4 regions of the Arthrobacter sp. BB-1 genome follow, and region 4 is predicted to be linked to each of the others. Evidence: riboswitches for the same ligand, from Rfam matches in the RefSeq annotation. Region 4 holds a riboswitch; each other region holds the start of a gene.

Evidence for each region. Region 4 has a riboswitch for thiamine pyrophosphate ahead of FHJ30_RS13540 (FAD-dependent oxidoreductase). Riboswitches for the same ligand answer to the same signal wherever they lie in the genome.
Region 1: another riboswitch for thiamine pyrophosphate. It lies ahead of thiC (phosphomethylpyrimidine synthase ThiC); the one in region 4 lies ahead of FHJ30_RS13540 (FAD-dependent oxidoreductase).
Region 2: another riboswitch for thiamine pyrophosphate. It lies ahead of thiD (bifunctional hydroxymethylpyrimidine kinase/phosphomethylpyrimidine kinase); the one in region 4 lies ahead of FHJ30_RS13540 (FAD-dependent oxidoreductase).
Region 3: another riboswitch for thiamine pyrophosphate. It lies ahead of FHJ30_RS18885 (ECF transporter S component); the one in region 4 lies ahead of FHJ30_RS13540 (FAD-dependent oxidoreductase).

Annotation. Positions count from the first base shown of each region.
Region 1 covers NZ_VDEV01000022.1:40,025-47,581, reverse strand. Annotated here, with positions in the region: gene FHJ30_RS12065 (alpha/beta hydrolase) at 1-543, shown strand, start outside; gene thiC (phosphomethylpyrimidine synthase ThiC) at 548-2,368, opposite strand; TPP riboswitch at 2,369-2,476, opposite strand; gene FHJ30_RS12055 (amidohydrolase family protein) at 2,567-3,586, shown strand; gene FHJ30_RS12050 (VOC family protein) at 3,697-4,572, shown strand; gene FHJ30_RS12045 (hypothetical protein) at 4,714-5,154, shown strand; gene rpsP (30S ribosomal protein S16) at 5,371-5,793, shown strand; gene FHJ30_RS12035 (RNA-binding protein) at 5,795-6,037, shown strand; gene rimM (ribosome maturation factor RimM) at 6,148-6,696, shown strand; gene trmD (tRNA (guanosine(37)-N1)-methyltransferase TrmD) at 6,697-7,521, shown strand.
Region 2 covers NZ_VDEV01000019.1:274,122-281,678, reverse strand. Annotated here, with positions in the region: gene FHJ30_RS11635 (Rne/Rng family ribonuclease) at 1-701, shown strand, start outside; TPP riboswitch at 830-927, shown strand; gene thiD (bifunctional hydroxymethylpyrimidine kinase/phosphomethylpyrimidine kinase) at 935-2,467, shown strand; gene rplU (50S ribosomal protein L21) at 2,732-3,040, shown strand; gene rpmA (50S ribosomal protein L27) at 3,102-3,365, shown strand; gene obgE (GTPase ObgE) at 3,482-5,071, shown strand; gene proB (glutamate 5-kinase) at 5,061-6,212, shown strand; gene FHJ30_RS11605 (glutamate-5-semialdehyde dehydrogenase) at 6,239-7,557, shown strand, end outside.
Region 3 covers NZ_VDEV01000034.1:1,272-8,828, forward strand. Annotated here, with positions in the region: gene FHJ30_RS18860 (glutamate--cysteine ligase) at 1-455, opposite strand, end outside; gene FHJ30_RS18865 (UDP-N-acetylglucosamine 1-carboxyvinyltransferase) at 523-2,046, opposite strand; gene FHJ30_RS18870 (hypothetical protein) at 2,277-3,083, shown strand; gene FHJ30_RS18875 (energy-coupling factor transporter transmembrane protein EcfT) at 3,113-3,913, opposite strand; gene FHJ30_RS18880 (ABC transporter ATP-binding protein) at 3,927-5,483, opposite strand; gene FHJ30_RS18885 (ECF transporter S component) at 5,483-6,106, opposite strand; TPP riboswitch at 6,172-6,312, opposite strand; gene FHJ30_RS18890 (heme-degrading domain-containing protein) at 6,398-6,940, shown strand; gene FHJ30_RS18895 (DUF4383 domain-containing protein) at 7,024-7,557, shown strand, end outside.
Region 4 covers NZ_VDEV01000023.1:922-8,478, forward strand. Annotated here, with positions in the region: gene moeB (molybdopterin-synthase adenylyltransferase MoeB) at 1-458, opposite strand, end outside; gene FHJ30_RS13515 (TetR/AcrR family transcriptional regulator) at 542-1,207, shown strand; gene FHJ30_RS13520 (DUF3107 domain-containing protein) at 1,297-1,521, shown strand; gene FHJ30_RS13525 (hypothetical protein) at 1,573-1,875, shown strand; gene FHJ30_RS13530 (thiazole synthase) at 1,968-2,783, opposite strand; gene thiS (sulfur carrier protein ThiS) at 2,789-3,025, opposite strand; gene FHJ30_RS13540 (FAD-dependent oxidoreductase) at 3,022-4,374, opposite strand; TPP riboswitch at 4,369-4,486, opposite strand; gene thiE (thiamine phosphate synthase) at 4,514-5,269, shown strand; gene FHJ30_RS13550 (RNB domain-containing ribonuclease) at 5,346-6,881, shown strand; gene FHJ30_RS13555 (DEAD/DEAH box helicase) at 7,188-7,557, shown strand, end outside.

The DNA of each region.
Region 1 (7,557 bases), on a different contig from region 4:
GATGACGGCCGGGGCGCCGTAGGCGGACACATCGTGGCACACGCCCAAGGCGCCATCGCAGCGATGATGGCCGCCGTCGAACGTCCCGACCTTGTCTACTCGCTGACGCTGGTGGAGCCAGCCTGCCTGTCCCTGACCGCGGAACTGCCGGCCACGGCAGCCCACATCGCGCTAATGAGGCCACTCCTGGACATCCGGCACCAACTCAGTGATGAGGACTTCCAGCGGGAATTCGTCCGCCGGGTCTACGCCACGGACCTGCAACATCCGGTCACGGTGGAAGAAAAGCGGTCCGCCCGGCGGCTGCGGCTGCAGGTGCCGTCGTGGGAAGCGCCGCTGCACATCGTTCCCGGTGTGCCTACGCTCGTCCTGACGGGCGGCTGGGAGCCGCTTTACGAAGAGATCGCGGGCTACCTCCGGGAGACCGGCGCCCTGCACCGCACTGCGGCGGGAGGGCACCGGCCCCAGGATTCAATCGAAGGGGACCGCATCATCCGCTCGTTTATCGGTGACGCCAGCCGGGTCCAGGCACGCGCCTCCTGAAACGTTAGCTTCCGGCGGCAACGCGGGGCTCCGGCAGGTACACCTTGCCGCCGGCCGCCCGGAATTCCTCGCTTTTGCCCTTCATTCCCGCCGCAGCCTCGGCCAGGGCTGCCTGCGATTCAGCGGAGCCGTATTCATCCCGGATGTCCTGGCTGATCCTCATGGAACAGAATTTGGGGCCGCACATGGAGCAGAAATGCGCGGTTTTGGCAGGTTCGGCGGGCAGCGTCTCATCGTGGAAGGCTTCAGCAGTGACAGGGTCCAGGGACAACGCGAACTGGTCGCGCCAGCGGAACTCGAAGCGCGCCTTGGACAGCGCATCATCACGCTCGTGCGCACCCGGGTGGCCCTTGGCAAGGTCCGCCGCGTGCGCCGCGATCTTGTAGGTGATCACCCCGGTCTTTACGTCGTCCTTGTTGGGCAGCCCCAGGTGCTCCTTGGGCGTGACATAACACAGCATGGCGGTGCCGTAGCGGGCGATCTCGGTGGCACCGATGGCCGAGGTGATGTGGTCATAGCCCGGCGCCACGTCCGTCACCAGCGGCCCGAGCGTGTAGAAGGGCGCACCCTTGCACAGCTCCTGCTGGCGCTCCACGTTTTCGCGGACCAGGTGGAACGGGATGTGGCCCGGACCCTCAACCATCACCTGGACGTCGTATTCCCAGGCGCGCTGCGTCAGCTCCGCCAGCGTGTCCAGTTCGGCGAATTGCGCTGCGTCGTTGGCGTCCGCCGTCGCCCCGGGCCGCAGGCCGTCGCCCAGGGAAAACGCGACGTCGTACCGTGCGAAAATCTCGCAGAGCTCGTCAAAGTGGGTGTAGAGGAAGTTCTCCCGGTGGTGCGCCAGGCACCAGCCGGCCATGATGGAACCGCCGCGGGACACGATGCCGGTGACCCGGTTTGCCGTCAGGGGAACGTACCGGAGCAGGACCCCGGCGTGGATGGTCATGTAGTCCACACCCTGCTCGCACTGCTCAATAACGGTGTCGCGGAAAACCTCCCACGTAAGGGCATTGGCTTCCCCATTGACCTTCTCGAGCGCCTGGTAGATGGGGACGGTGCCGATTGGCACGGGCGAGTTGCGGATAATCCATTCGCGGGTGGTGTGGATGTCATCTCCGGTGGAAAGGTCCATCACCGTGTCCGCGCCCCATTGGGTGGCCCACTGCAGTTTGTCCACCTCCTCGGCGATCGAGGACGTGACCGCAGAGTTGCCGATGTTCGCGTTGATCTTCACCAGGAAGGCCTTGCCGATGATCATCGGCTCGGACTCAGGGTGGTTGATGTTGCTCGGGATGATGGCGCGGCCCGCAGCCAGTTCGCTGCGGACCAGTTCCACATCGCAGTTCTCCCGCAGCGCCACGAAACGCATCTCCGGGGTGATGACGCCCTGCCGCGCATAGTGCATTTGCGTCACGGTCCTGCCGTCGACGGCGCGGCGGGGCACGGGGCGCGCTCCCTTCCACTCCGCGCTGGCAGCGCCCCGGCGGACAGCCGAGCGGCCGTCGTCGAGCAGGTTCCGTTCCCTGCCGCTGTACGCCTCGGTGTGCCCGCGCGCTTCGATCCAGTCCGTCCGGACGGGAAGGAGGCCGCGGACGGGGTCGCTCCCGGGCCCTGCCGTCCGGTAGGTCCGGAACGGGCCGTTGGGCTGCCCGTTCGGTGAGTCCGTCAGCTCTATTTCCGTGACGGGTACCCGGATGCCCGCCGCCTCATCGTGGACAAACGCCAACGAGCGGGACTTCAGGGATTGCGTGACAGCAGGCTGGTTTTGGCTGGTTTCCTCCGCGACTGGCGGGTTGTGGGCAGGGTTCAGCTGTGCAGTTTGCATACTCAAGGAATACTCACTTCCTTCGCCGGCATTACCCGGACAGGTTCGACGGTCGCAGGCTGCGTCAGCCCGATCTCAGCCCCTGCAGGGGCACCCGTGTGGTCAAGATGAAAGCTACCACACGCCCGCAAGGGCAAACGCGAGGGGGCCTTGCCACGTTGGCCGGTGCTAGCCTGTCCGGGCGAGGAGAGGAAGGCCATGCCAGAAATCATCCAGTTCACCGGAACTGTGCTTACCGGGCCGGACAGCGAGGCCCGCGGCCTGTGGTCCATTAACGGCAGGCTGACGTTCCGCCAACCGGCGAAGGCGCCGGACAGGATCCTGGCCGGCTGGGTGCTGCCGGGCTTCGTGGATGCCCACTGCCACATCGGCTTGGGGGTGGGAGGTGCAGTGGATGCGGCCACCGCCGGGGACCAGGCCCGGACGGACTTGATAGCCGGCACGCTGTTGGTCCGGGACGCAGGATCCCCTGCCGACACCAGGTGGCTGCAGGGCGGGAGCGACGCGGAAGAGGTTGAGCCGGACGGCCTGGTGGAGGCTGTCCGCAAGCAGGCCCGGGACGGTGACGGCTGGGTCAAACTCGTGGGGGACTGGATCGACCGCTATGCCGGCGACCTGGCCCCGTCCTTTCCTGCCGCCGTCGTCCGTGATGCAGTCCAGGCCGCCCACGATGAGGGTGCGCGCGTTACCGCGCACTGCTTTGCCGAAGAGACGCTCGACGACGTGCTGGATGCCGGCATCGACTGCGTGGAGCATGCCACCGGCCTGCTGCCACGCCACCTTCCCCGGTTTGTGGAGCAGCGGGTACCCATCGTGCCCACTTTGATCAACATTGCCACGTTCCCGGACATCGCGGCGCAGGCCGATCCCAAGTTCCCCGCATACGCGGCGCATATGCGTGCGCTGTGGGAACGGCGGGAGGAACGGGTGCTTGAGGCCTACGAGGCCGGGGTGCGGATTTACGCCGGAACGGATGCCGGGAGTGTCATCACGCACAGCAGGATCGCCGATGAGATCCTCGCCCTCCACGCGGCAGGACTGCCCATCGCCGCTGCGTTGGACGCGGCGTGCTGGAGCGCCCGGACGTGGCTGGGCGCGGAGGGAATTGCGGAGGGGGCGCGGGCTGACGTTGTGCTCTGCAGGGAGGACCCGCGAATGGTGCCGGACACGGTCCGTGACCTGGCGCACGTTGTCTTGGGAGGACGGTTGGTCCGCTGAAACTGCCGGGCGAATGTCGAAAATTGGGACTTGGAATAAATTGAAGCTTCAAGTAATTTTAAGAGTGAAAGGCCTCCAGATCGGATGGCCCACAGCACCGGGAGTTTTCAATGACTGCACAAGCCGCCAGCCAGGATCTCCTTCCTGCCGACCTTGCCATGGGCACCGTGATGCTCAAGGTGGGCGACATGAAGGTCATGACCGACTACTACCAGCGCGCCCTGGGCCTGGAGGTCGTCGCGGAGCAGGACGGCGGGCTTTACCTCGGCCGGCTGCAGAGGCCGCTGGTGCACCTTGCCCCCGCTCCGGGCCTGAACCTCCCGGGCAGGGGAGAGGCCGGCCTTTTCCACACTGCGCTGCTGTTCGAGAACCAGGCGGACCTTGCCGCCACCATCGCCACCGCCGCCCAGTTCGAGCCCCGCTCCTTCACCGGCAGCGCAGACCACCTGGTCAGCGAGGCCTTCTACTTCACCGACCCGGAAGGCAATGGGATCGAGCTCTACTGGGACCGGCCGCGCAGCAACTGGTCCTGGAATGGCACTGACGTGGTGATGGACAGCCTGGCCCTTCCGCCGCAGCGCTACCTGGAGCAGCACCTCACCGAGGAGTCCCTGGAACGCCAGCGCGGAACGGTTGCCGGCGTGGGCCACGTGCACCTTCAGGTGGGTGACGTCCAAACGGCCCGCGACTTCTACGTTGGGACCCTCGGATTCGAAAAGACCGCCGGCTGGCACGGCCAGGCCCTGTTCGTCTCGGCGGGCCGGTACCACCACCACATGGCAATGAATGTCTGGAACAGCCGCGGCGCGGGGCCGCGCAAGGACACGCTCGGCCTGGGTGAGGTCCTCATCGAGGTTCCGTCAGGGGACGACGTCGGCGCCCTCGCCGACCGCCTTAAGGTTGCCGGTGTTGCCGCCCACCACACCGGCGCCGAACTCCGGTTCGAGGATCCGTGGCGCAACAGGATCCGGGTCGCCGTCCGCTGACAGCGGCGTTTTGTGTACCGGGCGGGTGGTGGCATGGGCAGGTGCCGCCGGGGGTATCTGTACTAGGCTGAAACCGAACCGCCGGGCGGCACGCGCTGCCCCCCGGCAGGCCGCACCGTCAACGGAATGAGGGCACTTCCCATGGGCTTCACCGAAATCTTTGTTGCCACCCACGACGCCGCACTGAAGCGCGGCGGCATCCTGGATAAAGGCGGCAGTGCCCCCGGCGGCGACGCCGTCCGGATCCCGGGAATCAGCGACTTTGAAGTGGAGCAGCTGGGTGACCTGGCCGGCACCGCGGTCCACGCCGGCGGGGCCGACTATGAGCTGACCATGGTGGACGTGGCGAGCGATTCGCTGCTCGCGGTTCCCCCGGCGATGGTGCGTGCCCTGGCGGACCTCCTGTCCTACGAAACCGAAGGGGAGGGCGACGTCCTCGAAGACGTCGCTGAGCAGTGGGCGGCACAGGATGACATGCCGTTCGGTGCTGCCCAGGCGCGCACCTACGTCCGGCAGCTTGCTGAAATGGCCGGCAGGATCGATGACTCGGAGCGCACGGGCCTCTACGTCTGGTCCGCCTGAGCCGTCCGTGCCCATCCGTCCGGGCAGCGCGAGCAGGGCCGGTACGTGTCAAGTCGAAATCCGGACGCTGATCTGGCACAATAAACAGGTACTCGATCTGCGTGGCCCCTCTCTCCGCGTCCGGATCCTGTCCTTCGAACCCGCAAGTACGGCCCGCCCCACGGGTGCAGAAAGCCGGGTTCACCCCCTTTTTCTGAAACAGGAGTGACCACAACAGTGGCCGTAAAGATTCGCCTTAAGCGCTTTGGCAAGATGCGCGCACCGTACTACCGCATCGTCGTCGCGGACTCACGCACCAAGCGTGACGGCCGTGCCATCGAAGAAATCGGTAAGTACCACCCCACCGAAGAGCCCTCATACATCGAGGTCAACTCCGAGCGTGCGCAGTACTGGCTGTCCGTCGGCGCCCAGCCGTCCGAGCAGGTCGCCGCGATCCTCAAGATCACCGGTGACTGGCAGAAGTTCAAGGGCCTGCCGGGCCAGGAAGGCACCCTGAAGACCAAATCTGAGAAGGTCGCCTTCGTTGCCCCGGAGAAGGGTTCCGTCATCATCCCGGAAGCCATCACCAAGAAGGCATCCAAGTCTGATGCAGCCGAAGCACCCGCCGAGGCCGAAGCAGAGACCACCGAGGCTGAGTAGATTGCTGGCAGAAGCGCTGGAACACCTGGTCCGCGGAATCGTTGATTCCCCGGATGACGTCAAGGTCAGCTCCAAGAACAACCGCCGCGGGGACACCCTCGAAGTGCGTGTTCACCAGGACGACCTCGGACGGGTGATTGGCCGCCAGGGCCGCACGGCGCGTGCACTGCGCACCGTGGTGGCAGCCTTGGCCGGCGGTGAGCCGGTAAGGGTCGACGTCGTCGACACCGACCGCCGCCGCTGAGCGCTCGGCAATATCAGTTTTAGCTCCGGCCCTTCCACCAACGCGGTGGAGGGGCCGGAGTGCTTTCACCAGGACACCGTGGACCAACCACAACCCGAACAGAGGAACACATGCAGCTTCAGGTGGCACGAATCGGCAAACCCCATGGCATCCGCGGGGAAGTAACCGTCCAGGTCCTGACCGATGCCCCTGGGGACCGGTTTGTCCCGGGTGCCGAGTTCATGGTGGAACCGGCATCCGTCGGCCCGCTCACTGTGAACAGCGCCCGGTGGAACAAGGACATCCTGCTGCTGGGCTTCGAGGAGATTGAAACCCGCAATGAAGCGGAAACCCTCCGTGGTGCCAAGCTCTTCATCGAAACCGAAGAGCTGGAGGAGGACGACGACGAAGGCTGGTACGAGCATGAACTCGTCGGCCTGGAGGCCCGGGTGGGCTCAAACGTCGTGGGCAAGGTGGCCGCGCTGAACACCGGAACCGCGCAGGACCTGCTGATGGTCACCACCCCGGACGGCGGCGAGATCCTGGTTCCGTTCGTCGAGCAGATTGTTCCTGAAGTCAATGTCGAGGGCGGCTACATCCTCCTCACGCCGCCGGACGGCCTTTTCGAGCTGAATGCGGAGACAGAAGCAGCCCCTTCGGAGCCGGAAGGCAAAGCGTAGATGCGGATCGACGTCGTCAGCATCTTTCCGGAGTACCTGGCGCCGCTGGAACTGTCACTGATTGGCAAGGCCAGGCAGGACGGGATCCTGGACCTGCGCGTCCACGATCTCCGCGCCTTCACCACGGACCGGCACCGGACTGTGGATGACACGCCCTATGGCGGCGGTGCGGGAATGGTCATGAAGCCCGAACCCTGGGCGCAGGCCCTGGCCTCCATTGCAGAAGGCCGCCCGGAAGGGGCGGCAAGGCCCGTGTTGATCGTTCCCTCACCGGCAGGGGAGCGCTTCACCCAGGCGCTGGCGCACGAACTGGCGGAACACGAGCACCTGGCATTCGCCTGTGGACGCTACGAGGGCATCGACGAACGCGTGATCGAGTGGTCCCGGGAACACTTCGACGTCCGTCCCATCAGCCTGGGGGACTATGTCCTGAACGGGGGCGAGGTGGCGGTCCTGGCCATGGTGGAGGCCATCGGCCGCCTGCTGCCGGGCGTGGTGGGCAATCCGGAATCGCTGGTGGAGGAATCCCACTCCGACGGCCTCCTGGAGTATCCCGTCTACACCAAGCCCTCCGTGTGGCGTGAACGGGAAGTGCCGGCCGTGCTCTTAAGCGGCAACCACGGCAAGATCGCGCAGTGGCGCCGGCATGAACAGTTCCGGCGGACGGCAGAGCGCCGGCCAGACCTCCTCGAAACGTTCGACGCTGGAAAGCTGCCACGCGCGGACCGCGCCGAACTGCAGGAACTGGGATACGACGTCGTCGACGGACGCCTGCGCCGGCGCCCTGGCGCTGAAGGTGCCGAGCAGGACGCGGCCTCCTCCTAGGCGGTCGGGGGCGGCCATATATTCTTCGGGTGGTTG
Region 2 (7,557 bases), on a different contig from region 4:
AGGCGGAAGCCACCAGGCTTGCCCTGGCCAACATCGCTGCGGCAGCACACGCCGCCCACCTGCACGACGACGAGGTAGCCGCGGCAAGGCAGGCTCCGCAGGCCCAGCCCGCGGCGCCGGCAGAGCCGGAGAAGCACGACGGCGACGCCTCCAGGCCCGCTGCCGTCCTCACCTTTGGCGGGGAGAAAGTTGCCCTGCCCTTCGTGGAGCACGCGGAGGAGCAGCAGCCGAAGCCGGCCCTGACGCTTGACCGGCTCGCCGAAGCCTTCGCCCACCTTGGTGAGCCTGCTGCCGAAGAAAAGGCTGAGCAGCCCGGACGGCGGGAGCAGGAACTGGAGCAGCGGGAACCGGAGCAGGTCCGGGCTGCGCAGGCCGAGGCGCCGCAGGCGGTTGTTCCACAGGCCGGGCCTGAGCAGCCCCAGGCTGCCCCTGCCGTGCCGGAGAAGGACTATTCCGACCACACCCTGGAACAGTCCCGCCCGCGCCGGGCACGCCGCAACCGCAGCGCCAGCCGTGCCCAGGGTGCGGCCAACGAGACCTCCGTCCAGCACCGCGAGAATGTCCCCGCTGCGGCGGCAGGGCACTCACATTCTGCAAAAGCGCCGGGAGCCGACCAGGCAGGTGCCACCGGGCAAGGCAACGGCAAGCCCGCGGAGGAGCCCATCATCCTGGGTGTTGGGGTTCCCGCTTCGGAGCTCTAAGCCACTGCACACGAAACGCCCGGATGCCCGGCCGCCCACCACCCGTGGACGGCCGGGCATCCGGTATTTAAGCCTGTAAACGCCGCCGCGTCACCTTCACCTTCCGCACGGCAAAAAAGCTAGGCTGGTGAATCGACACGGGGTGCCGCGCAGAGGGCCGGCTGAGATCCACACCCGTTGAACCTGTCCGGTTAGCACCGGCGAAGGGATGTCTCTTGTCCACCACCCTTGCAATGCCCACCGCCATCCTGCAGGAAGCTCCCGAAACCCGTCCTGCCGCCCAGCCGGGTTCGGGCCGGGAGCTACCCCGGGTCCTGTCCATCGCCGGCTCTGACCCTTCCGGCGGCGCCGGCATCCAGGCAGACCTGAAGAGCATCGCTGCACACGGAGGCTACGGGATGGCCGTCGTTACGGCACTTACCGCGCAGAACACCTGCGGAGTGCGTGCCGTCCACGTTCCGCCGGTGGCCTTCCTCACCCAGCAACTCGACGCAATCAGCGATGACATCAGCATCGATGCCGTGAAGATCGGCATGCTGGGCGACGCCGCCGTGGTCCACGCTGTCCGGGCATGGCTCGAAAAGGTGCGTCCCGGCGTCGTGGTCCTTGACCCGGTCATGGTGGCCACCAGCGGCGACCGGCTCCTCCAGGAGTCCGCAGAGGCGGCCCTCCGCGACCTGTTGCCCCTGGCCCACCTCATCACCCCCAACCTGGCAGAGCTTGCCATGCTGGTTGGCGGGCCTGTGCAGGAGAGCTGGGAAGGTGCGGTGGAACAGGGCCGCCGGCTCTCCGCAGCCACAGGGGCAACCGTGCTGGTTAAGGGCGGCCACCTGGCGGGGGACCAGTGCCCCGATGCCCTGGTCGATACCAGCGGCAGGCTGAGCCAGGAAGTGGTGGTGGTTCAGGGGAAGCGGGTGGCAACGCGGAACAGCCACGGCACCGGCTGTTCGCTCTCCTCGGCCATGGCCACCGTCCAGCCGCGGCTGGGGGACTGGGAGGCCGCCCTCCGAGAGGTCAAGCCCTGGCTGGCGGGTGCGCTGGAAACATCAGGCCGGCTGGCCGTGGGATCAGGCAACGGGCCCGTCCACCATTTCCACCACCTGCAGGCGCCGGCCGAGGGAAGCTTCGCCGGGCAACTGTGGACTGAAGCGGAGAAGCACCTGGAAGCCATCTATGCCCTGGCGTTCATCGAGGACCTTGCCTCCGGTGGCCTGGCCGAGGACCAGTTCGCCTACTATCTGGCCCAGGATGCCATCTACCTCAACGGCTATTCACGGGTGCTTGCGCGCGCCAGCGCCCTCGCCCCGACTGAAGCGGAACAGCTCTTCTGGGCACGCTCCGCCCAGCAGTGCCTGGAAGTCGAATCCGAACTGCACCGCTCCTGGCTGGCATCCCGCGAGGTCCAGTCCGAACCGGGGCCCGTGACAAAGTCCTACGTGGACCACCTGCTGGCGGCATCGGCGTCGGGCAGCTATGCCGTGCTGGCGGCAGCGGTCCTGCCCTGCTTCTGGCTGTATGCCGAGGCCGGCAAAACGCTGCACGCCAGGTTCATGGCGGCCGGCGAACCAGCCGGCCACCCCTACGCCGACTGGCTCCGCACCTACGCAGATGAAGGCTTTGCCGAGGCAACCCGGACGGCCGTTGCCATCGTGGACCGGGCAGGGCGCGCGGCTGCCGACCATGAAAAGGCAGCCATGGCCACGGCGTTCAGGCACTCCTGCCGCCTTGAAGTTGAATTTTTCGACGCGCCGCGCCTTCATTCGTGACGGCCGGACAGCTGCCGCGCCGGTACTATGGTGGGGCGCGGTCCGGCAGTAGGGAATGTCCTGTGGTACCTATCACAGGCAACCCGCCGGAACCAGCCTCATTTGCGGCCGAAGGCAAAATTAGCGTATTCTAGATCTTCGGTGCTTACGCCAACACTTGGGTTATGACCCCACGGCGTTGAGGCACAGCGAGAGCCCAGCCAATAATTGAGCCAGGTTCCGCACGCAAATTTGTAATAAACGTCGAGAGAAGTGAGTTCCCAAGTGGTGTACGCGATTGTCCGCGCAGGCGGCCGCCAAGAGAAGGTTTCCGTTGGAGACTTCGTTACCCTGAACCGCGTCGCCGGTGGAGCTGGCAGCACCATTCAGCTGCCCGCACTGCTCCTGGTTGACGGTGACAAGGTCACCTCGGCCGCTGCTGACCTGGCCAAGGTAACCGTTACGGCTGAAATCCTCCAGGACCTCCGTGGTCCTAAGATTGTCATCCAGAAGTTCAAGAACAAGACCGGTTACAAGAAGCGCCAGGGTCACCGCCAGGAACTGACCAAGGTCAAGATCACTGGTATCAAGTAACCTTCCGTTACTGTTCAGGTTTTTCAGCAGATTCCCCAGAATTTAGAGGCAGGCATTTCAGATGGCACATAAAAAGGGCGCGAGCTCCACTCGCAACGGTCGTGACTCCAACGCACAGTACCTTGGCGTCAAGCGCTTCGGCGGCCAGGTAGTTTCCGCAGGCGAGATCATCGTCCGCCAGCGCGGCACCCACTTCCACCCGGGCGCCGGCGTTGGCCGCGGCGGCGACGACACCCTGTTCGCCCTGACCCCGGGCGCCGTTGAATTCGGCACCCGCCGCGGTCGTCGCGTCGTCAACATCGTTGCTGCTGCAGCTGCAGAGTAACAACAAGTTCTGAAGCGGTGGAGCGGGCCATATGGTCCGCTCCACTGTTCTTTTAACCGCATTACAATCGTCTTGGCGCCCTTGGGCGTCCAGGAAACAGCACTGAGGAGATCCACGTGGCCAGCTTTGTAGACCGGGTAGTACTGCACGTATCCGGCGGTACCGGCGGCCACGGGTGCGTCTCCGTCCACCGCGAGAAGTTCAAGCCGCTGGGTGGTCCCGACGGCGGCAACGGCGGCAACGGCGGCGACGTCATCCTCCGCGTGGACCACCAGACCACCACGCTCCTTGACTACCACCACGCGCCCCACCGGCACGCCACCAACGGCGGGCCCGGCATGGGCGACTGGCGCGGCGGCAAGAACGGCGAAACACTGATCCTTCCCGTCCCGGACGGCACCGTGGTCAAGTCCAAGGACGGCACGGTCCTCGCGGACCTCGTGGGCGAAGGTACCGAGTACGTTGCGGCGGCCGGGGGCATCGGCGGCCTCGGCAACGCCGCGCTCTCCTCCCAGAAACGCCGCGCTCCGGGGTTCGCGTTGCTCGGCATCGAGGGCGAATCCAGCGACATTGTGCTGGAACTGAAGTCCATCGCGGACATTGCCCTGGTGGGTTTCCCGTCCGCCGGCAAGTCCAGCCTGATCGCCGCGATGTCCGCGGCGCGGCCCAAGATCGCCGACTACCCGTTCACCACCCTGGTCCCCAACCTTGGCGTAGTCCAGGCCGGGGATGTCCGCTTCACCATCGCCGATGTCCCGGGCCTCATCGAGGGTGCCAGTGAAGGCAAGGGCCTGGGCCACCACTTCCTCCGCCACGTGGAGCGCTGCGCCGCCCTGGTGCACGTCCTGGACTGCGGCACGCTCGAGGCAGACCGGGACCCCCTTTCTGACCTTGCGGTCATCGAGGCCGAACTGGAAAAGTACGCCGTGGACATGAGCTACGCGGGCCAGGACGGTGAAGTGGTTCCGCTGAACCACCGCCCCCGCCTCGTGGCACTGAACAAGGTGGACCTGCCCGACGGCAAGGACATGGCCGAGTTCGTCCGCCCCGAACTGGAATCCCGCGGCTACCGGGTCTTTGAAATCTCGGCAACAAGCCACGAGGGCCTCCGCCAGCTGGGCTTCGCCATGGCCGAAATCGTCCAGGCCGCCCGCGACGCCGTTGCTGCAACCCCGCCCAAGGTCCAGCCCGTGGTCCTCAAGCCCCGCGCCGTCAACGAGGCCGGGTTCAGGATCCGCCGCGAGGAAAAGGGCCTCGAACCGCTGTTCCGCGTCCTCGGCGAGAAGCCCGTCCGCTGGGTCAAGCAGACCGACTTCACCAACGAGGAAGCCATCGGCTACCTCGCCGACCGCCTGGCCAAGCTCGGTGTCGAAACTGAACTGTTCAAGCAGGGCGCGAAGCCCGGCGACACCGTTGTCATTGGCGAGGACGACGGCGTCGTCTTCGACTGGGAGCCCACCATGATGGCAGGCGCAGAACTGCTGGCCTCACCCCGCGGCACCGACGTCCGCTTTGCCGACATCGGTGACCGGCCCACCCGCGGACAGAAGCGCGAAGAACAGCAGGAGCGCAAGGATGCCAGGGCTGCCGCCCGTGCCGAGCTCGAGGCAGAGCGCAAGGCCGGCATCTGGACCGAGTCCGTCAGCAGCCGGCGCGTGGCCAAGCCGCTCAAGGAGAGTGGACTGGACGCAGGCGATGAGTTCTAGTGCCGCGGCTGCGGTATCCGTGACGCGGTCCGTGGACAGGAGCCTGCTCGCCAACGCCCGCCGGATCGTGGTGAAGGTGGGTTCGTCTTCCCTGACCAGCATCAAGGGCGGCATCTCCGAAGAGGCGCTGACGGCCCTTGCCAACGCGCTGGCTGCCAAACGCAACACCGGCACCGAGATCATCCTGGTCTCCTCCGGTGCCATCGCGGCCGGCCTGGCGCCGCTGGGCCTTGCCAAGCGCCCCCGGGACCTCGCCACCCAGCAGGCAGCGGCCAGCGTGGGCCAGGGACTCCTGATGGCCCGCTACACCCAGGCCTTCGGGGCCCACGGCGTGACGGTCAGCCAGGTGCTGCTCACCGCAGAGGACTTGATGCGCCGCAGCCAGCACACCAACGCCTTCCGTGCCCTGAACCGGCTGCTCAACCTGGGCGTGGTTCCGGTGGTCAATGAAAATGACACCGTGGCCACGCACGAAATCCGTTTCGGCGACAACGACCGGCTCGCTGCCCTGGTGGCCCACCTGGTCCGGGCCGACGCCCTCGTGCTGCTGTCCGACGTCGACTCGCTCTACGACGGCCCGCCCGCCTTTGGGGCAAAGCGGATTCCGCTGGTTGAGGGCCCCGCTGATCTTGACGGCGTCTCCATCGGCAAGGCCGGCAAGGCAGGCGTGGGCACCGGCGGAATGCTGACAAAAGTGGAGGCGGCCACCATGGCAGCCGGTTCCGGCATCCATGCCCTTGTCACTTCCACCCCCAACGCCGCCGCGGCCCTTAACGGCGAGGACGTGGGCACTTGGTTCACTGTCAACGGTGCCCGCAAGCCCGTCCGCCTCCTGTGGCTGGCGCACGTCGCCTCCGTCCAGGGTCGGCTTGTGCTGGACGACGGCGCCGTCAAGGCTGTGCGGCACCACCGCACTTCGCTGCTCCCCGCCGGCATCTCCGCCGTCCACGGTGACTTCGAAGCGGGCGACGCCGTCGAAATAGCAGCCGCCGACGGCACCGTGGTGGCGCGGGGACTGGTCAACTATTCATCCGCCGAACTGCCCCGGATGCTGGGCCGGTCCACCAGGGACCTTGGTGAGGAGCTGGGCAGCGGCTACGACCGCGAAGTTGTTCACGTTGACGACCTGGTGCTGGTCTGAGCTTCCCGCTCGCCTAAACTTGGTACATGACTGAGGCCCTGATCCACAAGACTGCTGAAAATCCCGGAGATACTGCTGCCGCCAAGGCGCAGCCGGATACTTCATCCGTGGCGCAGGTGCCGGGTGGCTCTCCGCTGTCTTCCGGCGATGTGGAGGCAGCAGTGCACGCCATCGCAGACCGCTCCCGCCACGCCGCACGCCGGATGGCCATGGCAAACCGTGCCTGGAAGGACCGTGCCCTCCGCACCATCGGGGCAGCCCTGCGGGAGAACAACGAGGCCATTCTCACGGCCAATGCCATGGACGTGGAAGCAGGAAAGGCCAACGGCACCTCCGCTGCCATGCTGGACCGCCTCACCCTCACGGAGACCCGCATCTCGGGCCTTGTGGCGGCTTTGGAGAACCTGGCCAACCTGCCCGATCCCGTCGGAAACGTGGTCCGCGGGCAGACGCTTCCCAACGGCCTCCGCCTCCGCCAGGTCAACGTCCCCATGGGCGTGGTGGCGGCTATCTACGAAGCACGCCCGAATGTCACGGTGGACATCGCAGGGCTGGCACTCAAGAGCGGCAACGCCGTGATCCTGCGCGGCGGCACTGCCGCCCAGGCCACCAACGAGGTGCTGGTACGGGTACTCCGCGAAGCACTGGAATCCGTGGGCCTGCCTGCCGACGCCGTCCAGACAGTCGACCAGTACGGCCGCGCAGGTGCCAACGTCCTGATGAAGGCACGCGGCAGGGTGGACGTGCTGATTCCCCGCGGCGGCCGTGAGCTGATCCAGACCGTTGTCCTCAACTCCGCCGTGCCCGTGATCGAGACCGGTGAAGGAAACGTGCACATCTTCATCGACGAATCGGCGAGCGAGGACATGGCAGTGGAGATCCTCCTCAACGCCAAGACCCAGCGGCCCAGTGTCTGCAACACCGTGGAGACGCTCCTGGTCCACTCCGGATCTTCCGTTCTCCCTGCCGTCGCGGCTGCGCTTCGCCAGGCAGGCGTCCGGCTGCACGCCGACGAGCGGGTCCGCGCCGCCCTGCCTGCCTCCATTGAGTCCGAACCGGCCACCGATGAGGACTGGGGCACCGAGTACATGGACCTGGACCTCGCGGTTGGCATGGTGGACAGCCTGGACCAGGCCGTGCAGCACATCCGCACCTGGTCCACGGGCCACACGGAGGCGATCCTCACGAACGACCTGGCGAACGCCGAGCGGTTCATCGCCGAGGTGGATTCGGCCGCCGTCATTGTGAATGCCTCCACCCGGTTCACCGACGGCGGGGAGCTTGGCCTCGGCGCCGAGGTGGGCATCTCCACCCAAAAGCTGCATGCGCGGGGGCCTATGGGGCT
Region 3 (7,557 bases), on a different contig from region 4:
TGCGACTCAATGAAAGTGTGCACGTGGAAGCCGCAGGTCAACTGCTCCTGGGCAGTCAGGCCAAAGCGCTCCAGCATCCTCGCGTAGCGGGGGTCCGGAGTGGTGTGGCTGGCCAGGCCCAGCGGCGAGGTGGCAAGGGCGGCCACCCGGGCGTGGTTTTTCCTGGCAGCCTTGTCCGCCAGTGCCCGCCCGGCGCGGATCTGCTCCAGGAGCTCACCGTACTCCAGGCAGGGGCGCGTCTGCGTCTCGATTTGTTCCAGCTTGAGCTCGGCACTCAGGCCCATTTCGTCGTCGTCGTAAACGGTTTTGTCTTCCGTCTCCAGAACGCGGGGGTCATCCGGCGCGTCGTCGGCGGCCATACGGCGGCCGGACAACAGCGCATCCGCGAGTGCCAGCGGCTCCCCGCTCTCCGGATCAACGATCAGGAGCTCTTCCTCGACGCCGAAAGTTCGCATACCCACATTCTCCGACAACAGGGGCTGTATGGAGGGTCAACAGCACTTCATGACGAACCGTGAATGGTCAGTCCTGGAAGTATTCCACTTTCGCCCCAATGGTGTTGAGCCGTTCCGCAAGGTCTTCGTAGCCACGCTCAATGACGTAGATGTTCCGGAGTTCGGACACTCCCCGCGCGGCAAGCATCGCCAGCAGCAGGCACGCAGCCGGGCGGAGCGCGGGCGGACAGCCAACCTCGGCCGCACGCCATCTGGTGGGGCCATTGACGTAGATCCGGTGGGGGTCCAGGAGCTGTACCTGGGCGCCCAGCCGGTTCAGCTCGGTCAGGTAGATCGCGCGGTTTTCGTACACCCAGTCGTGGATCATGGTCTGGCCATGGGCATTCGCTGCGATGACCGCGAAGAAGGGCAGGTTATCGATGTTGAGCCCGGGGAACGGCATTGGATGGATCTTGTCCTCCGGAGCACGCAACTCGGAAGGCTTGGTGGTGACGTCCACCAGCCGGGTCCGGCCGTTGCGGGCCATGTATTCGCTGGAAATCTCCAGCTGCTGGCCCATCTGCTCCAGGGTTGCCAGCTCGATTTCCATGAACTCGATGGGCACGCGCCGGATGGTCACCTCCGAGTTGGTGACAATGCCCGCGGTAATCAGGCTCATGGCCTCGATAGGGTCCTCCGACGGGAAGTATTCAATCTCGGCATCGATGGACTGGCGCCCGGTGATCTTCAGCGTGGTGGTCCCCACCCCTTCGATGACCACCCCCAACATCTGCAGGTAGAAGCAGAGGTCCTGCACCATGTAGTTGGGGCTGGCATTCCGAATGACAGTGGTGCCCTCGCGGTGGGCCGCGGCCATGATGGCGTTCTCGGTGACGGTATCGCCGCGCTCAGTCAGGACGAAGGAGCGGTCCCGGGTGTCTGCGGGCGGGGCCTGCACTGTGTAGAAGCCCGCCGTCGCTTCCACCGAGAGGCCGAACTGGCGCAGCGCCTGCATGTGCGGCTCCACCGTCCGGGTACCAAGGTCACAGCCGCCGGCATACGGAAGCTTGTACTTGGTGGACTCATCCAGCAGGGGTCCCAGCAACATGATGACGCTCCGGGTGCGCCGTGCGGCATCCACGTCCATCCCGGCCAAATCCAGAACCGCCGGGCGGCGGAGCTGCAGGTCGGTGTCGTTGAGCCAGGTGCACTCCACGCCGATGCTGGTCAGGACCTCGACGATCCGATTCACTTCTTCGATGCGCGCGAGGCGGCGGAGAATGGTGGTTCCCCGGTTGATGAGGCTGGCGCACAGCAAAGCCACTCCGGCGTTCTTGCTGCTGTTGACGTCTACGGAACCAGAAAGAGTCCGTCCGCCTTCAACGCGCAGGTGGGTCATCTGCGGCCTGCCCACATTCACGATGCTCCTGTCGAAGATCGCTTCCAGGCGTTGGATCATTTTCAGGCTCAGGTTCTGCTTGCCCTGTTCCATGCGGGCCACGGCGCTCTGGCTCGTTCCCAGCTCGGCAGCCAACTGTCCTTGGGTCCAGCCCTTCTCACTCCGGGCATCCCTGAGCATGGCGGCAACGTGTTCGGCAGTTTCCTGAGTCATACCCAATTTTATATCATAAATGAGTTATCAAGCCATAGAAGTGGCATGACAACGCGGCAGAGTCTGGATCTTTACCCGGGACATGCGATCACGACGTCCGCGCGCTTCTTGACCGCACCTCCGAAGGGCGGGAGACTGATAGCACCTGTTCGTCCAGCGGCAACGGAGGCAGCATGCGCCGGACACCAGCCAAGCCGATGCCAGGCAGCGGGGCATTCCCTGTCCGGAGCATGCGAACCGTGTCAGGAATAACGGGCCTGTTCCTCGCGTCCCTGCTCCTCATCTGCGGCTCCCCTGCCTACGCGGCGCCCTCCCCCGGAGAAGGAGTGCAATCACTCCTGGGGAACGACATCTCCTGGCCCCAATGCAACACGGCCTTCCCCACGGGACAGGCCTTTGCCATTGTGGGCGTCAACAACGGCCTGGCCAACACCACCAATCCCTGTCTGGCCGAGCAACTTCGCTGGGCAGAAGACTCTGCGGGCCACCCTGGCCGGCCCACCGTGTCCCTGTACGTCAACACTGCCAATCCCGGCGCTGCGGGTTCCTGGTGGCCGGAGGAGGACGAGTACCCGGCCGGCCGGGAAGTGCACAACCCGTATGGTCCCTGCGAGGACGGGGACTTCGGCAAGGCGTGCGCCTACATGTACGGCTTTGCCAAGGCGTACGACGACGCCCACCACCGCGGGGTCAGCAACCCGGGCTCCTACTTCTGGTGGCTGGACGTGGAGACCGAAAACAGCTGGTCCGGCACCGACAAGGAAGCCAACCGGGCTGTCCTTGAAGGCATGACGGATTTCTTCCACAGCATCGGAGCGCAGGTGGGGATCTACTCGACGGGCCGGCAGTGGGACCAGATTGTTGGACCTGTCAGCAGTTCGAGCAACCTTTACGTCCTCCCGAGCTGGCTGGCGGGATCCCGGAGTGCCTCAGGAGCAGCCCTGGCCTGCGCGGATGCGCCCCTCACCGGCGGCGGTACGGTGGCCCTGACCCAGTTCGTATCGAGGGGATTCGACTACAACCATTCCTGCCCGTAGGCGCGGAGGCCCGCAGGCCGGGCCGGCTCTCAGCTCCCCAGCCACACCATGTTCCAGGTGCCCAGGGATACGGCGGCAAAAACCGCTGTTCCCGCCATCACCACACCGCCGGCAAGCACCCATGCATCCAGGGAACTGTAGGTTGATTCGCGGGCCCACGTCCGGCGGCCGCCGCCGAAACCGCGGGCTTCCATGGTCACCGCGAGCCTCGAGGCCCGGCGGATCGCCTGGACCAGCAGCCCAAAGCTCTGCCCCAGCGTCGCCTTCACCCGCTGCAGGGCATTGCCGCGGGAACCCACCCCGCGGGCACGGCGGGCCATCCCGATGGTCTGCCACTCTTCGGCCATCAGGCCCACCAGCCGCATGGCGGCGAGGGTCCCCAGCACGAACCGGTGCGGGAGTCGGGCCTTCTGCGCCAGCGCATCCGCGAGGTCTGTAGGGTCGGTGCAGCTCATCAGCAGCACGGCCGGCAGGGCGATCGCCAGGCCGCGCAGCATAAAGCCCACGCCCAATTCCAGCGAGCCTTCGCTCATGGTCCAGATGCCGACGTCGATCAGCGTCCTTCCGCTGTCCGGCGCCAGGATGGAGGTGCTCCAGCCCCCCACGGCGGCCGCGAGGATCAGCGGCCAGCCGCGCTGCCACAGCAGCGCGGGCGTCAGGCCGGCCAGCGGAAACAGCAGGAACTCAAAGGCCAGCGCCACCGATGCGGACACCCAGTCGATGGAGAGCGCAAGCACGGCAGTAATGAGGAAGACGGCGGTGAACTTGCTGAGGGGATTGGCCCGGGCCAGCAGCGCGTTGTTGCCGCGCAGGTTCAGCTCCTGCCTCATGGCGCCTCCCGCCTCATGGTGCCACCGGTTCCGGTGCGGCCATCCGCAGTTCCGTTCCACCCAGGGCGGCCGTGAATTCGGCATCGTGCGTCACGGAGACCACGGCGGTGCCGGCATCCAGCAGTTCGGACAGGAACGATGCCAGCTCCGCCCACGTGTTGGCGTCCTGGCCGAAGGTCGGCTCGTCCAGTACCAGCACCTGGGGATGCGCCGCCAGGACCGTTGCTACGGACAACCGCCGCTTCTCCCCGCCCGAAAGCGTGTAGGGGTTGGCATCCACAAGGTGGGTGAGCCGCAGCCGCTCCAGCAGTTCATCCACCCGCTCCTCCCCGTGGCCCAAGTGCCGGGGACCGAACAGCAGCTCGTCCAGCACCTTCCCGGTGACGAACTGGTGCTCGGGTTCCTGGAACACGGTGCCGATCCGCTCGATGAGCTGCTCGGCCTTCCACTTCCAGGGATCAATTCCGGCACCGCGGCTCAGGTCCACCGTGGCCGACACCTTTCCGGCCACGGGCTCCAGGAGTCCGGCAATGGTCAGGGCAAACGTGGACTTCCCGGCCCCGTTCGGCCCTGTGACCGCCAAGGCCTGCCCGGCCCGGACCTGCGCGGTGATGCCTGCCTGCACCGGCACCGGGGGTACCTTCCGGAAGCCACTGCGGCGCACCCGTTCACGGGACACCGCCAACTCCTCGGCAGCGAGCAGGAGGGCGCCCGTCCCGGGGGCTGGATCAGCCGCACGCAGCCGGGTCTCCGGAACATAGCCGGGCACCCACACCCCGGCAGCAATCAGCATGTTCCGGGCTTCCCTGAGCACCTGGTCCGGCGGGCCATCCAGCAGCACGGCGTCCGTCGAATCGGTGCCTGGCTGCAGCACCACGATCCGGTCCACCAGGTCCTTCCACACGGACACGCGGTGTTCCACCACCACCAGCGTGGCGCCGGTTTTGTCCAAGCACCGCTCCACGGCGTCGCGGACCTCCAGCACGCCGGCAGGGTCCAGGTTGGCGGTGGGCTCGTCCAGCAGGATCAGGCCGGGACGCATGGCAAGGATGCCCGCCAGCGCCAGCCGCTGTTTCTGCCCGCCGGAGAGCACCGACGTGGGGTGGTCCAGCGGAAGGTGTGAAAGTCCGACGTCGTCCAGCGCCTCGTGCACGCGGGTCCAGATGGCGTCGCGGGGCACGGCGAGGTTCTCGGCGCCGAAGGCGGCGTCGTCGCCCAAACGCGACAGGACCACCTGTGTTTCGGGGTCCTGCTGCATCAGGCCGGCCCGCCCGCGCTGCTCGCGGGGGGCGGCCCCGTCAACCAGCAGCGAACCCGACTCGTCGGAATCTCCTGCCGCGCCGCCGTCGTCGTTCACATCCCCCAGCACCCCCGCCAAAGCATGCAGGAGGGTGGACTTGCCGGCCCCGGAAGGGCCCAGGAGCAGCACGCGCTCCCCGGGGCGGATGTCCAGGTCCAGGGCATGGACTGCCGGCTTGGCGCGCCCGGCATGCCGCCAGCCCCAGCCCCTGGCTGTGACGGCGGCGGGACGCACTGCAGTGGAGGCGCCCTGGCGGGAAGGGGCGGACATCAGGAGAAGACGGGCTCCGTAGCTGCCTTCCGCGACGCGAAGGAGCTCAGGACCCCGGTCCTGGCCAGGCCGCGGGTGGCGATCCAGGACAGGGCGCCGGCGATGATGGCTCCGGAGATGGCGGTGAAGACGATGTACGCCAGCTTATCCCCGCCGGAGTAGGCGATGTTCCAGCCCCACGGAGCGAAGGAGTCGTTCAGGCCACAGAAGAGGCCTGCGGCGGCACCGGCCAGCAGTGCCACAGGCAGGTTGAACTTCCGGTAGACGAAGATCGCGAAAATGATTTCCGCGCCCAGCCCCTGCACGAAGCCGGAGAACAGCACCGAAGCACCGTACTGGGACCCCATGAGCAGCTCGCCGGTGGCCGCAACCGTCTCACAGAACAGAGCAGCGCCCGGCTTGCGGATGATGAGCATGCCCAGAACTGCCGGAATCATCCAGCCGCCGGCAATCAGGCCCGTCAGGGGCGGGTAGACGGCGTTCATGGGCCCTGATACTGCGGCCGCGCCCTGGGACCAGGCCCAGAAAATGACGCCGCCGGCGATGGCGATCAGGGCCGAGACCACGATGTCCACGACGCGCCAGGACTTGCTGGTGGTCTTCTTGACTGCTGTTGTTGCCATGTAATCCTCCTGGGAAACAGGAGGGGAAAGTGGACACGCCTGCCGGCACTGCTGCCGCTGCGCGCACTTCGAGAAGCTCGACTCCCTTACGCCGGTACTAACCGGATCAGGTTCGAGGGTCTGCGGCTGTCCGCACTCTCAGCGCCCACCTGCGGATCCTGGCATGGCCAGTGATGCCCGACGGCGGCGCTCCCCTGTCGTTTGAATGTTGCTTTTGGTTGAAATGACTTGCTGCAATTGCCCTGTTGGGCGTTGTCCAGTTTATACCGCAGGAGGGGTAGATTGTGGGCCATGACTGCCAATCCGCCGGATGTGACCGGATATGATCCCGATTCCGATGCTGCACAGCCGGAGGGCTCGCTGGAGGAATTGATCGCCCGGATTGAAGGCGAGGTCCGCGAACTGCAGTTTCCCGGATTCTCCCTTGACGATTCCCTGAACCTGGGGCTGCTCCTCGTGGAGCTGGGCAAGGAGCGCGGGCTGCCCATCGCGATTGACATCACCAAGGGTGAGCAGGTGCTGTTCCATGTGGCCCTGCCCGGCGCGACGCCGGACAACGAGCACTGGATCCGGGCCAAGCAGCGCACAGCCGCCCGGTACGAGATCCCTTCCTTGCTGGTGGGGCTCCGCGGACGGCTTCGCGGTGGCCGGATCGAGGACCAGGGATGGTTCGATGAGAGCCGGTACGCGGCGCACGGCGGCTCCTTCCCGCTGTACGTCGCCGGCGTCGGGGCCGTGGCCACCGTTACGGTTTCGGGTCTTCCCCAGGTGCAGGACCACAACCTGGTGGTCGAAGCCCTGCGCGAAATCCTCCACTCCGCGGGAGCGGACTGACCCTCACAAATACAAAGGCTGCTTAGCATTTATTAGTAATCATGCTTACTATGTTGTCTCCCGGGTTTTGAGGAGGACAGGATATGGCAGCCAGCACCCGCCTGACGGGCCCCCGGACACGCCTGCAAAAAGCCGCTCTCGGAACGGGCTCGGTTTTCGTCCTGTTCGGCATCCTGGGCTTCATCCCGGGCATCACCTCCAACTACGGCTCGCTCGGCTTCGCCGGACCCGGCTCGGGGGCGCTGCTGCTGGGCATTTTCCAGGTCTCCGCACTCCTGAATGCGGTCCACCTGCTGTTCGGGATTGCAGGGGTCCTGATGGCGCGGACGCATCCGCAAGCCAGGAACTTCCTCATCTACGGCGGCGTTGCCTACCTGTTCCTGTGGCTGTACGGCTTCCTGTCGGATGACACCACGCCGGCCAACTTCCTCCCCGCAAACAACGCGGACAACTGGCTGCATTTGGCCCTCGGCCTGGCCATGATTGGGCTGGCCATCGCGTTGGCGGCCCGAGGCCCCGCCGTCACGGCGGGTGCTGCCGGCAGCGACGGCAACGACCCACGCAGCGGCAGCAGCAACGCCAACAGCACCAGCAGTGCCGCCAACTCCTCCCCGAAC
Region 4 (7,557 bases):
GCGAAGTTGTCCGCGCCGTCGAGGATCAGGTCGTAATCGGCGAACAGCTCCAGGGCGTTGGACGCGTCCAGCCGGACGTTGTGCAGCCGGACGTCCACCAGCGGGTTGAGGGCGGCGATGGCGTCGCGGGCGGACTCGATCTTGGGACGGCCGACGTCCGCCACGCCGTGGATAACCTGGCGCTGCAGGTTGCTGAGGTCCACGGCGTCGTCGTCGATAATTCCCAGCGTGCCCACCCCGGCCGCGGCGAGGTAGAGGAGTGCCGGGGAGCCGAGGCCGCCGGCTCCGATGACCAGGACTTTCGCATTCTTGAGCCGCCGCTGACCGAGGGTGCCGATCTCGGGGATTATGAGGTGCCGCGAGTAGCGCTCCACCTCGGCAGGGGTGAGGTCTGCGGCCGGTTCCACCAGCGGATCCAATGCCACAGGTGAAACATTTGCGGTGAATGTCGAAGCCATACTTCAATGTATCCCCCGGATACTGCCCGGTCATATTACCCCGCAGTAAAGTGGAAGTAACTGCAACGGAAAGTAGGACAACTGTGGTCCATGAAGCACGGGCTGACCGCCCGTCAGCCGCCGAACCGCAAACTCCCCCGCGTCCCGCAGGGCAGCGGTCCGCCCGGCTTCCGCGTGACGAGCGGCGCGCGCAGCTCCTCAACGCGGCCCAGGAAGTCTTCGTGGCCAACGGCTACCACGGTGCGGCCATGGACGAGATCGCCGAGACCGCGCACGTCAGCAAGCCCGTCCTTTACCAGCACTTTCCCTCCAAACGCGAGCTGTACCTCGCCCTGCTGGAAAGCCACCTGGCATCGCTCACCGAGCTGATGCTGGGCGCGCTGAACTCCACCACCGACAACGACGAACGTGTGCAGGCCGTCATGCGCGCCTACTTCCAGTTCATCGCCAGCGACGACCAGGCCCACCGGCTGGTGTTCGAGTCCGACCTGATCAACGATCCCGACGTCAGTTCACGGCTGGAGACGTTCAACAGGACCTTTGCCGATGCCATCGCACGCGTCATCGCCGAGGACACCAAGCTCCCCCATCTCGAGGCGCAGCTGCTGGGCCGGGGGCTGGCCGGAATGGCGCAGGTCAGCGCCAGGTACTGGCTTGAAACGGACGGCAACCTGGACATCAATGTGGCCAGTGACCTCATCTACCGTTTAGCTTGGCGCGGAATCTCTCGCTTCCCCAAAGAGTCCTAGACTACAAATAAGACAACACCTCGTAGGGAAAACGCGTTGAGAAAAACCGTAGAGAAGCACGAGAAACTTTGACTGGCTGGGAGGCCCCTGTGGAGATTAAAATCGGCGTTCAGAATGTTGCCCGCGAAATTGTGCTCGAATCAACCGAGGACGCGGATTCTGTGGCCAAGGTCGTGGGGGAAGCCATCACCACGGGCAGCGAACTTCGCCTGAAGGACGAAAAGGGACGCCTGATCATTGTTCCCGGAAACGCTCTCGGCTATGTGGAGATCGGTGCGGAAGAGGCGCGGCGAGTAGGTTTCGGCCAGTTCTAGCGCCGGCCGAAGAATCCGGCTGAAGAACCCGTCCGTAGCCCAAGGAGACCCATGCTTTCACTCACCATCGTTGTACTGGCTGCCGCCGCGGCAGGCTTCGTCGTCTGGGCAAACGACAAGCGGCACGCCAAGTATGGCGCAGGCCTGCCCGCCGGGGTTGCCGTGGGAGTGGCGGCTGTGAGCTGGATTGTCCTGATGGCGGCCGGTTTCGGCTACCTGCCAGGGCTGACCTGGATGCCGTGGGTCCTGCCCATTGTGCTGGGCGCCGGGGCCGCAGCGGGGGTGGCCGTGTACCTTGGCCGCACACGTTCACGCCGGGATGCCGAAAGGCTGACCGCAATCCTCCGCGCGTAGGGCCCGCGCAAGGCAGCCGGCAGCAGCTTAGGCAGCGGTGGCCGCTCCCCGTAAGGGGTAGCGGCCACCGCTGTTTTGTTATCAGCCAACTGTCAGAGGAACTCGGCCCGGCCTTCCATGGCGGAGGATGCCAGCGCGTGTTCGCGGCGGGGTATGCGGCCGGCCGCCCTGGCAAGCCTGCCGGCCACGACGGCGTGCTTGAAGGCAGCGCCCATCATGGCCGGGTTCTGCGCCCGGGTCACCGCCGTGGCCAGGAGCACGGCATCACATCCCAGCTCCATCGCGAGGGCGGCGTCGGACGCGGTGCCGATGCCCGCGTCCAGCACCACCGGAACCGAGGCCCGGGACACGATGAGCTCGATGTTGTGCGGGTTGAGGATGCCCAGCCCGGTGCCAATCGGCGAGCCGAGCGGCATCACCGCGGTGGCTCCCAGGTTCTCGAGCCGAAGCGCCAGGACGGGATCGTCATTGGTATACGCGAAAACCTTAAAGCCCCGGTTGACCAGCTGTTCAGTAGCATCCACGAGTTCCACGGCATCCGGCAGGAGGGTGTGTTCGTCAGCGATGACTTCGAGCTTCACCCAGTCGGTTTCCAGGGCCTCCCGGGCGAGCTCCGCGGTGAGGACAGCTTCCCGGGCAGTGAAGCACCCCGCCGTGTTGGGCAGGACCCTGATGCCGTGGTCCAGGAGCAGCTGGAAGAGGGAGCCAGCCTCCTGGGGTGAATAGCGCCGCATGGCCACCGTGGTGAGGGAGGTGCCGGAGGCCAGGAGCGCGGCGCCAAGGCCGTCGAGGCTGGGCGCGCCGCCGGTGCCCATGATGAGCCGGGACGCCAGCGCGACGCCGTCGATCACCAGGGGGTCAAGAAGGTACGGCGGGGTGCCAGCAGGGGTAGTGCGGGTTTCCGTCATGCTGGTCAGCCTCCCTGTACTGCCGTGACAAGTTCGACGTCGTCACCCTCGGTGAGTGCCGTGGCGAACCACTGGCTCCGGGGCACCACCTGGGCGTTGCGCGCCACGGCGACGCCCAGTTTCCGGCCGTCGGTGGCATGGCCGTCCGCTGCCAGTGCGCGGCCGGTGACCTCGCTGACGAGCGTGGTGATGGACGCGCCGTCAGCCACTGTGTGTCCTGCTCCGTTCAGGGTGATGTTCATGCTGTCTCCTTGCGGTTGGATGGGGTGGCCGCTTCGGCAGGCCGGAGGGCGCCGCCGGAAAAGCGGCCAGGATTGAAGGGGGCCCAGCGGGGGTCCTCCCTGCCGTCCAGCAGGTCCCGGCAGATCGCGGCCGCTGCCGGGGTCAGGAGGACACCGTGGCGGAAGAATCCGGTGGCGACGATGAGCCCTTCCACGTGGCCTGGCCCTGCAGGGCCGTCCGCTGCACCACTGGAGTACCGGGCCGCCGCACCGGGCAGGGGGACCCGCCCGAGCAGCGGGGCGTTGTCAGGAGTGCCCGGCCGGGCCCGGGCCGTACACTCCAGCAACTCAAGTTCGGCAACCGCAGGCACCAGGACCTGGGCATCGCGGAGCAGTTGGTAGACGCCGCCAGCAGACACTGCGCTGGTCCCGCTGTCCTGCCCCAGGGCGTCCTCACGCTGCGTAGCCCCGATCACCACCGTGCCGTCCTGCCGAGGGACGATGTATACAGGAATCCCGCGGACCAGTCCGCGGATGGTGGCCGTCAGCAAGGGCTGGAGGTGGGCGGGGACGGCGAGCCGGAGGATGTCCCCGTGGACCGGCCGCAGCGGCAGGTGCAGGTTTTCCGGCAGCCCGGTGAGGGCCGCGGCGTGCAGTCCGTTGGCCACCACGGTCTCCCTGGCCACCACCGTTCCCCCGCTCTCCAGCATGACCCCGGCAACGGCTCCGTCCTCCCAGAGAAGGCCGGCTGCGCGGTCCGGCACGGCGAAGCCATCCGTGGCTCCGGCCACGAAGCTTCCGCCGCTCCCGGCTCCGCGGGCGTGCCGGGCCAGGACACGGCGGAGGCAGGCCACCAGCAGCCTTGGATCCACCTGGTGGTCCCCAGGCGTATCCAGCGCCGAGGCAATGCCCGGGTTCAACAATGGCTCCCGGCGCCGGGCTTCACGGATGGTGAGGGGCTCAACCGTCAGCCCGTTGGCCTGCTGCACCCCGCGCAGATCCAGCAGGGCCTGCCTGTCGGCGGCGTCGGCACCTACGGCGAGGGTCGGCGTCGTAAGATACCCGGGATCCGACCCGGCAGCCGCCGTGAGGTCCGCCGCAAATCCCGGCCAGCGCCCGGAGGCTTCAAGCATGAGTTCCAGGAGGTCCTCCTCCTGGTAGTGCAGCTCGCTCACCGGGGCAAGCATCCCTGCAGCCGCCCAGCTGGCACCGGAGCCGGGGGCGTCATCGATGACCACCACTGAACGTCCGGACCGCCTTGCCTCCCAGGCGATGCCGTGGCCGATGACTCCCCCACCGATGACCGCAACGTCGGCCTTCACTGCGGAGCCGGGCCCACGCCGGTACGGCGCTTCGGGCGCATTGGCCATGGTTGTCTCCTTCCCTACGCCGGTACTAGCCGGATCAGGTCAAGCGGTCGGCTCTAACGCCCTCTCAGCCCGGCGCTTTGTGACAGCTGCCGCGGCTCCCGCAGTACGAGGCCAGTGTAGAGGAACTAGGCTGGCACCCATGAATGTGTCCCACCCCCCTGCCGCTGCATCCCCGATCCCAGGCACCGACGCCTTTGTCAACGCCGAAGGCAGTTCCGGGGTGCAGTCCGCGCGCCTCTACCTCTGCACGGACGCGCGCCGGGAACAGGGCGATTTCGGGCAGTTCGTCGATGCCGCCTTCCAGGGCGGGGTGGACATCATCCAGCTGCGGGACAAGTCCATCGAAGCGGCCGAGGAGCTTGAGCTCCTGGCCGTCCTCAAGGAATCGGCGGTGCGGCACGGCCGGCTATGGGCGGTGAATGACAGGGCGGACATCGCAGTGCTGTCCGGAGCCCCGGTGTTCCACATCGGCCAAAAGGACCTGCCCCTCAAGGCGGCGCGGACACTGTTGAACGGCAATGCGGCCATCGGCCTGTCCAGCCACAGCCCGGAGCAGGTGGACGCCGCCCTGGCGGCCGCCGCCGGCCCCTCGGCACTGGACTACTTCTGCGTGGGGCCGCTCTGGGCAACGCCCACCAAGCCCGGCCGGGCCGCCGTCGGGCTGGACCTGGTGAGGTACGCCGCCGCAGCTGTTGCGGGGGCGGAAGGGCAGGAGGACAAGCCCGACGGCGGGGTGCCCTGGTTCGCGATCGGCGGCATCGACCACTCCAACGTCGGAGAGGTGGTGGAAGCGGGTGCACGCCGGATCGTGGTGGTCCGGGCCATCACGGAGGCTGACGATCCGGCTGCGGCCGCCGCTTCCCTCCTGGCCGCGCTGGACGCCGCCCGCCCCTAACCCGGCTCCGGAACTGCCCTGCCTCACCGGGCCGCCTCCGTGCATTATTGGCGAAATTCGGGCTACGCTGATTTTCGTGTCACATCATCGGTTGGCCCCCAATGTCCACGAGCACACCAACGCCCTCGAAGCGGCGCTGGGTGCACTCCGGAGTGAGCTTGAGCTGCCGGGCGCCTACCCTGATGATGCCGTGAAGGACGCCGAGGCGGCGGTGGCCGCATTGCGGCTGCCCTCCCATGACCTGACGTCCGTTGAATTCATCACCATCGATCCGGCGTCGTCCACCGACCTCGACCAGGCGCTGTTCATCGAGCGGGACGGCAGCGGCTACCACGTTCTCTACGCCATAGCCGACGTGCCGGCATTTGTTGCCCCGGGGGGTCCGCTGGATGTTGAGACTCGGCGCCGGGGGCAGACTTTTTACACACCGGACGGCCGCATCCCGCTGCATCCGGAAATCATCAGCGAGGGGGCGGGAAGCCTCCTGCCGGGCCAGGTCTGTTCCGCGTTTGTGTGGGACTTCCGCCTTGACGGCAACGCGGAGGTCACTGCCGTGGCGGTGCAGCGCGCCCGGATGCGCAGCCGCGCCAAGCTCAGCTACAAGGGCGCCCAGGCGGAACTCGACGCCGGCAGCCCCTCCCCTGTCTTGCTCCTCCTTAAGGAGGTTGGGCTCAAGCGGGTGGAGCTGGAGCGCGCCCGGGAGGGTGCCAGCCTGAACATGCCGGACCAGGAGATCGTCCAGCTTCCCGACGGCGGCTACCGGATTGCCGCCGCACCGCAGCTGCCGGTGGAGGACTGGAACGCCCAGATATCGCTCATGACCGGTATGGCCGCCGCCCAGATGATGCTGGCCGGGAAAGTGGGTATCCTGCGCACCATGCCGGCCCCGGACGAGCGTTCCCTGAATCATTTCCGGCTGCAGACAGAGGCGCTCGGCAAGCCCTGGGATGGCGAAGTCAGCTACGGCGAATACCTCCGCAGCCTCGATCCCACCCATCCAGGCCAGCTCGCGATCCTCCACTCCGCAGGGATGCTCTTCCGCGGTGCGGCCTATACGGCCTTTGACGGGACCGTCCCGGATGACGCCGTGCAGTCCGCAATCGGCGCTGCGTATGCCCACACCACCGCCCCGCTCCGCCGCCTGGTGGACCGGTTCGTGCTGGTTACGTGCGAGGCCCTGAGCAACGGCGGTGAGGTGCCCGCATGGGTGCGGGATGCCCTGCCGTCGCTTCCCGAAATCATGGCCGGTTCGGACCAGCTGGCATCCCGGATGGAGCGAATGGCGCTGGACACGGTGGAGGCGGCGCTGCTGATCAACCACATCGGACAGGAGTTCGACGCGATCGTGATTTCCGCGTCGAAGCCCCAGAAGGAGAACGGGAACGGCGCTGCGGGCGGCGACGGCAACGGCAGGGCCAGGAATGGCACTGCCAAGAACGGCAACGGAAAGAACGGCAACGGGGGCTCCGGGATCATCCAGATCGCCGAACCTGCAGTGACGGCCCGCTGCGCCGGTGAACTGGAGGCCGGCACCAAGGTCCGGGTCCGCCTCATTTCCTCAGACATTGCCACGCGGGAAGTGCATTTCGAACTGGTGCCGAGGGTGCCCTGAGCCGGGATGGTTTTGTGGCACCACCAACCGATGGGGCGGACGAAAGCCGGATTTCCGCGCCCTTGCGGCTAGACTGAAGAAGTAGAAATGGATGCCCGGTCGTTGATTTCCTTGATTTGAAACCAACAAGCCCGCCCCTACGCGATCTTGAGAACCACCCGCTGGTCACCAGTGCCAGCATTTAGATAGCCCGCGATCGGCTTCCACTGGAATTGCTTGTGCGCCTGAGCGTGCTCCGGAACAGCCTTGTGGCAGGCCCGTTGAGCAGGCAGCGCACATTGCCCAAATGAATAAGGAAACTCCCCAGTGAGTGAATTGCACACCCACCAGCTTCTGACCGACGATTCCGGCACCGAAACCCTTGAGCCGGAAGAAACCATCATCTCGGACGAGAAGCCGCACGAGATCGCGGAAAAATCGTTCGCGGACTACAACGTGCGCGCCGACATCGTGGAATCCCTGGCTGACGCCGGGATCACCCATCCCTTCCCCATCCAGGCCATGACCCTGCCGGTGGCGCTGTCCGGCCATGACATCATCGGCCAGGCCAAGACCGGCACCGGCAAGACCCTCGGTTTCGGCATCCCTGCCCTGCAGCGGGTAGTGGGCCAGGACGACCCCGGCTACGAGAAACTTGCCGTCCCGGGCGCACCGCAGGCCCTGGTCATCGTCCCCA